3 regions of the Bradyrhizobium sp. LB14.3 genome follow, and region 1 is predicted to be linked to each of the others. Evidence: riboswitches for the same ligand, from Rfam matches in the RefSeq annotation. Region 1 holds a riboswitch; each other region holds the start of a gene.
What was found. A riboswitch is a leader RNA that binds a small molecule or an ion and turns the genes downstream of it on or off. The one in region 1 is predicted to bind cobalamin.
Positions count from the first base shown of each region.

Region 1 (2,195 bases):
CATCAAACCAAGACATCCGACGTTGTTCGGTAGCCCGGACTCGTTTTGTGACTAAATCAGCAGCTTGCATGTCAGGTGCAACTGGCATGGGGTTTCTATTGTCCAGCGGCACCGTGAGCGCCGCTTTGGCGACAATTGCGTCCAACTGGTCGGGTGCCCGAACCAGATCGACATGAAGCCCGGCAACGGGCAAGGCCAAGGGTTGTTTCAAGATTGTCGCCGATAGCTCCGAAACATGTGGCCAGCATGATTTTAAGGGCAGGCACAACCTTTGCGAAATGAGCATAGGCCCGGCGGACAGCCGCCCGAGATGCTTCGTCGACGTCCGTCACCAGGCATGGCTCGTCGAGCTGAACCCATTCAGCACCGCGCGAGGCTAGTTCGCGGAGAACATCGACATAGACTGGGAGGAGCCGATCGAGCAGCGACAGTGGATTGAATTCGGGATTAACGCTGTTGCCGAGCTTCAGGAAAGTGACTGGGCCAACTAGGACGGGCGCGTTTGGTAGCCGAGGCTTTTTTGCCTCCTCATATTCCTCGGTGGGCTTTCGAGAGGAATACTTAAAGATCTGATCCCGGTGAAATTCCGGCACCATGTAGTGGTAGTTGGTATCGAACCACTTCGCCATTTCCTGTGCGGCTACGCCAAACCCATGCTGAGCGTGACCACCGTCCTGAGCGCCACGCGCCATGGTGACGTAGGTCTTGAGCGACACAGGACCTTCGGTCCAGCCGTAGACGTCGGGAATGGCGCCGACCATTACGCTGGTATCGAGCACATGGTCGTAAAACGAGAAGTCATTCGACGGAATGACGGTCGCACCGCGGGATTTCTGCTGTGCCCAATTAGCGACACGAAGTCCACTCCCCGCCTCGAGGAGCTCGGCTTCGCTGGAGTCTCCCGCCCAGTAGCTCTCGAGCGCGAATTTGAGTTCGCGTCGTGGGCCGATGCGTGACATCCCCAGTGTGGCAACGGGAAGCGAAAGAAAAGACATAGCTCAGACCCCATGATTGGGGCAAAGGTCATGGCGGACGCATGCAGCGAATATCGCGTGAGCGACAGCTGCTTGCGCACACCGGGACACCCCCCGTGGACGATATATTGTCGAGGCAGGTCTCCTGGCTCGCGGGTCGTCGCTGCTGTCCGGCCTTCCCGAAGCCGCATGGCTTCAGTGACTTCGCTGGACAGCGGCTCGCCGCTTACGCGGGGGCAGCGCCGGCATTGCACCGGCTTCCCTCTTAGCTCCGGATCAAACGAAATCCGAAGACCACGACGGCTGGCATTAGGCGCACGAGGATCGATCCGTCAACCTACTAAGTGTTGCCGCGATATTGACCAAGAGATTGCGAGCTGCACCAGGTAGGGCACAACGGTCTTACTCCCGGCCTGGTAAAAACGCGTGGATCTTTGGAGCCTCCGTTGTGAATGCGTCCGCTCAACACCCTCTTGGCGTAGTCGGATGAGCTAACGCGAGCAGAACGAACGCGCTGGGCGGTCCGACATCTGCGTGATCGCGACAAACCTGGTCTTTTCCGTCAGCACCTTCTCGAACTCGCCCTTGAGGAAGTTGCGATCGTCCTCGGCCGGCATCCGCTTGATCACAGCGCCATGAGGCTCCTTAGGAATTGCCAAGGCCGGATTGCTCCAGGATCGAACGGATGATCAGGTCGGACTGCCTGTGTTCGACAGACCCAGCGACGAGCCGCGAGCTCGATCGCTCCGTAGCGTTGCTCAAGATGATCTCCTCGGTGCGCTAAGCACTTACGTCCTGAGCAACTTTGGCGCGCGCCTTCGTTGTTTCCGTCGCCGCTGGCGAGTAGTGCAGCCTGGACCTTGGCCTGCGCGACATCGCAGGAACAGTTCCGGACGTCAGGATGCACCCTGACTTGCGAAACTGGAGTAAGCGGCGGGAGAGCGGGCGGCGGGGATCCTGTTATGACCCTACGCTCCATGCACTTGTGCATGGTGAGCGTGGGACCGGCTGCCGAGCTTCTCGTACGTCTTCAGGATCTCCGGACCGATCTCTCGCGCGTGCAGACCGTCTCTTCGGCTTCGAAGTGACGTGGCTTTAGATATCCTGCGAGCCAATCTTGGGATATTCGACACCCGTCCACCTCGCCTCGCCTCGTCAGCCAGCGACAATAAGTCTGAACGCGGCGACCTGGAGCATCGAGGCGGCCTTGTCCTTATTCGA
Region 1 covers NZ_JBEPQT010000025.1:84,879-87,073, forward strand. The annotation lists partial or broken gene ABIB00_RS31335 (5-methyltetrahydropteroyltriglutamate--homocysteine S-methyltransferase) at 125-995, opposite strand; cobalamin riboswitch at 1,093-1,288, opposite strand; gene ABIB00_RS31340 (hypothetical protein) at 1,466-1,633, opposite strand.

Region 2 (2,195 bases), on a different contig from region 1:
GGCCGATCTCGCCGCCGTCGACGGTCACGGCCGCATTGTTCGACATGTTCTGCGGCTTGAACGGGAGCACGCGCAGGCCGCGTCGCGTGAAGGCGCGCGCGAGGCCGGCGACGATGAGCGACTTGCCCACGTCCGAGCCGGCCCCCTGGATCATCAATGCGCGCGCCATCGCGAGTTTCTCAGAACTCGACGCCGGCTTGCGCCTTGATGCCGGAGCGGAAGGGATGCTTGACCAGCGTCATCTCGGTGACGAGGTCGGCGATCTCGATCAGCTCGTCCTTGGCGTTGCGTCCCGTGAGCACGACATGCGTCATCGGCGGCTTCTGCGTAGCCAGAAAATCGACGACCTCGGCGATGTCGAGATAGTCGTAGCGCAGCGCGATGTTGATCTCGTCGAGCACGACCATGCGCAGGTTGTGGTCGAGAATCAGCTCCTTGGCCTTCTCCCAGCCGGCGCGCGCTGCGGCGATGTCGCGGGCGCGGTCCTGCGTCTCCCAGGTGAAGCCTTCGCCCATGGCGTGGAACTGGCAGAGGTCGCCGAAATGGCCGGTGAGCATGCGACGCTCGCCGGTGTCCCAGGCGCCCTTGATGAATTGCACGACCGCGCAGGGGAAGCCATGGGCGACGCAGCGGACGATCATGCCGAAGGCGGAGGAGGACTTGCCCTTGCCGGCGCCGGTGTGGACGATGATGAGGCCCTTTTCACCGCTCTTGGTCGCCATGATCTTGTCGCGGGCGACCTTCTTCTTCGCCATTTTCGAGGCGTGGCGGGCATCGGTCTCGTCGACCGTTTGGGTATCCGGTTCGGGCGTCATCGGACGGGGTCCTTCGGCTTGACAAGAGGCGGCCGGGGGCAAATGGTGGCCCGGCGTTGGTTCCTGTCCTACGACAGGCGAAGAGGGAATGCGATAGGGTCCGAATCGGCAAGATTTGGTTCCAAAATGCAGCCGCCCCCGCGACCGTGACCGGAGAGATGCCCGAAGCCACTGACCCCCCTTGGGGATCGGGAAGGCGGGGATCGAAGGGGAAACCCTGCTCCGGAAGCCGGGAGACCTGCCAGCGCGGACGATTTTGGACCGGCGGACGGGGTGTTCCGCGACGGGGAAGCGGGCCTTCGCAAGAATGGTTCGTGCGCCTCTTCGCTTCCCGCCGTTTATTCTGGAAGAGGCGATGACCGTCACACTTCACGTCTGCATCACCTGCCGTGCCGGGGAGACGCTCGGCGAAGGCGAGGCGACACCCGGCAAGCGCCTGCATGGTGCGATCCTCGATGCCGGCGTGCCCGACGGCGTCAATGTAGTTCCGGTCGAATGCCTGTCTGCATGCAGCCAAGGCTGCTCGGTCGCGCTCAGCGCGCCCGGCCGCTGGTCTTATGTCTATGGTCGCCTGTCGGATGCGAATGCGCCCGACGTGGTCGCGGGCGCCGCCGCCTATGCCGCCGCGCCCGACGGCCTCGTGCCCTGGCGCAGCCGTCCCGAGATCTTCCGCAAGCAATCGCTTGCCCGCATTCCCCCCATGGCCGTCGTGCCGGAGGCCGCCGAATGAATTCGCTCGCAAAAGTCCCGGTCACGGTGGTCACGGGATTTCTCGGCTCCGGCAAGACGACGCTGATCCAGCATCTGCTCGCCAACGCCAACGGCAAGAAGCTTGCGGTGCTCGTCAACGAGTTCGGCAGCCAGGGCGTTGACGGCGAGATCCTGAAATCCTGTGCCGACGCCAATTGTCCGGAAGAGAACATCATCGAGCTCGCCAATGGCTGCATCTGCTGCACCGTTGCCGACGATTTCATTCCGACCATGGAGAAGTTGCTGTCGCGGCCGGTAAGGCCCGATCACATCCTGATCGAAACCTCGGGCCTGGCGCTGCCAAAGCCGTTGCTGAAGGCATTTGACTGGCCGGAGATCCGTTCGCGCATCACGGTCGACGGCGTAATCGCGCTGGCCGATGCCGAAGCTGTCGCCGCTGGTCGCTTCGCGCCCGACCCGATTGCTGTCGAAGCGCAGCGCGCGGCGGACAAAAATCTCGATCACGAGACGCCGCTGTCGGAGGTGTTCGAGGACCAGATCGCCTGCGCGGACATCGTGCTGCTGACCAAGGCGGATCTTGCGGGCGCGGCAGGCCTCGAAGCGGCCAAGGCGGCGATCACCGCCGAGATGCCGCGCCGCGTGCCGATGTTGCCGGTGACCGATGGCGCG
Region 2 covers NZ_JBEPQT010000012.1:72,132-74,326, forward strand. The annotation lists gene ABIB00_RS21925 (cobyric acid synthase) at 1-169, opposite strand, end outside; gene cobO (cob(I)yrinic acid a,c-diamide adenosyltransferase) at 180-815, opposite strand; cobalamin riboswitch at 856-1,075, shown strand; gene ABIB00_RS21935 (DUF1636 family protein) at 1,171-1,545, shown strand; gene cobW (cobalamin biosynthesis protein CobW) at 1,542-2,195, shown strand, end outside.
Region 2: another riboswitch for cobalamin. It lies ahead of ABIB00_RS21935 (DUF1636 family protein); the one in region 1 lies ahead of ABIB00_RS31335 (5-methyltetrahydropteroyltriglutamate--homocysteine S-methyltransferase).

Region 3 (2,195 bases), on a different contig from region 1:
GTGACCAAGCGGTTGTCGAAGCCGGCGATGTTGGCATCCCAGATCAAGTCGGTGATGTTGCCGGCAAGGCGCTGGCTGTGCGCGACATAGAAGCGCTCGCGATACACCCTGTTCGTCGTGGAGTCGAACGCCTCAACTTCATTGTTGAACCAGGTGCGTTCTGCACCATAACCATAGGCCTGGCTTTTCAGCGTCAGGTCAGGCGCAAGCCTCAGCTCGAAGCCACCGCGCAGCCACACCTCCTGCGCCACGTTTCGATTGTCGAGGACGTTGTAGTTGGTGTTGAAAGTGCGGTCGTCGATGGTGACAGCCCCAAGATCAGTCCTGTTGAAGTAATTGCCCGAAACGATCCCCGTCGTCGCATGCGAGCCGCTGAAGGCGATCGGCACCAGCGGTGCACCCCAATAGGCTTTCGAACGGTCTTCCCGATACTCGATCGCGCCCCAGATCTTGAGACTGTCCGAAATGCGGTAGTTGAGCTGGCCGGAGACGTCGAGCGTCTTGGTGTTGGTGTCGTCGGCAAAGCCGTTGAGCGAAGCACGGCTGACATCGAAGCGATAGTCGAGTCCCGCTACGTTGGTGCTGCCGCCCGAACCGTAATGCGCGCCGAACGAGTTCAGCGAGTCCCAGGAGAAATCGGCTTCGTTCCGGATTGGTCCGGTGTGCGGCTGCTTGGTGACGGTGTTGATCGCGCCACCGGCGGCACCTTCGCCCGAGATCAGCGAGGCCGGGCCTTTCAGGAATTCCACTGCTTCGAGATTGGCCGTGTCCATGATCCGCGAAGTCATGTTCTGCGGGCCGATCTTGATGCCGTTGTAGAGCGTGTTGATCTGGCTATTGGTGAAGCCGCGCATCGAGAACGCCGCAGGCTCGGCCGGGTTATCCCCTGAGGTGACGCCGACGGCGCCCTGCGCAACCTCGGAAACAGTGCGATAGCCCTGCTCGCGCATAGTTTTCGCTGAAATCACCTCGACGGTGGCGGGGATCTCCCGCACGGTTAGACCAAGACGCGAGGCGCTCTCGGGGACAGCATTGGTGTTGAGCGGCGTTTGCGCCGCTGCGGTCGGTACGACAGGCTTGGGCGCTACGGATGCAGTCGCAGGCCGGCGCGCTGCTGCGCGGCGTGGGCTCTGCGCTTCCCGGGCGGCCGGCCTGGCCAGCTTCCGGGGACGAGCGGGCGATATCTCGACGGGCGGCAGAGGTTCGCGAACCTGCTGCGCCATCGCAGCGGGCAGATCAAGGACGGCAAGGGATGTGAGCGCAGCGGACGCAAGGAAATTGCGCAGCCGGATGGCATGGACGGAAAACATGGTTCAGACCTCGGTATGACGTCAGTGGCACGTCACAGCGAACGAGGTCTCACCTTGGCTTGTCAGCCTTCCGATGAAGCCGAATGTCTGTACTCCCCGACCGACATCTTCGCGTGTGACCACGGCTGACGGCAGGTCTCCTGGCTCGCGGGTCACTACCTTGCGTCGCCTTCCCGGGACCGAGATACCCAGTGGCTCGTGACGCAAGATTCGCCGCTTACAGTTGCGGGGGCAGCCACGGCATTGGGGACAAAGTCCCCGCACCGCATTCCCTTTTCATCCCCTCTCGGGGAAACCGTCACGAGCATCTAGGATTACGATCCAGACAGAGTCAATGTGCCAGCAGGCGTTATTGCCACAACGACCAACTTCCTTGGAGATAAGCATGGAAGGCGAGACCTTCCTCTGGCTGATACGGCATGCGCCCGTCGACGGGATCGCCGGGACGATCCATGCAGCCGATGCGCCGGCCGATCTCGGCGGTCGCGCGCAGTTGGAGGCGCTGCGGCAGCGTCTGCCGCAGAACGCCACGAGCTTTGCGAGCCCGTCGCGGCGCACGGTCGAGACGGCCCGCGTGCTGGGGCTAGAACCCGAGTTGGTGGGCGAATTCAGCGAGCAGGATTTCGGTGCCTGGACCGGTCGTCGGCATGACGATCTCGCAGCGACCGGAGGAGGCGCCTATGCGCAGTTCTGGAACGATCCGGCGCACGGACGGCCGCCGGGCGGCGAAAGCTTTGAGGATCAGGTCACGCGCGTCCGGCTGGGGCTCTCGCGGATCGGAGCCGGATCGGCCACGCTCGTCGTGCATTCCGGCACCATCCGCGCGGCGCTGTGCATTTCGCTGGATCTGACGCCTCAAGCGGCCCTGCGCTTTGTCATCGATCC
Region 3 covers NZ_JBEPQT010000012.1:89,208-91,402, reverse strand. The annotation lists gene ABIB00_RS22020 (TonB-dependent receptor) at 1-1,310, opposite strand, end outside; cobalamin riboswitch at 1,424-1,625, opposite strand; gene ABIB00_RS22015 (histidine phosphatase family protein) at 1,696-2,195, shown strand, end outside.
Region 3: another riboswitch for cobalamin. It lies ahead of ABIB00_RS22020 (TonB-dependent receptor); the one in region 1 lies ahead of ABIB00_RS31335 (5-methyltetrahydropteroyltriglutamate--homocysteine S-methyltransferase).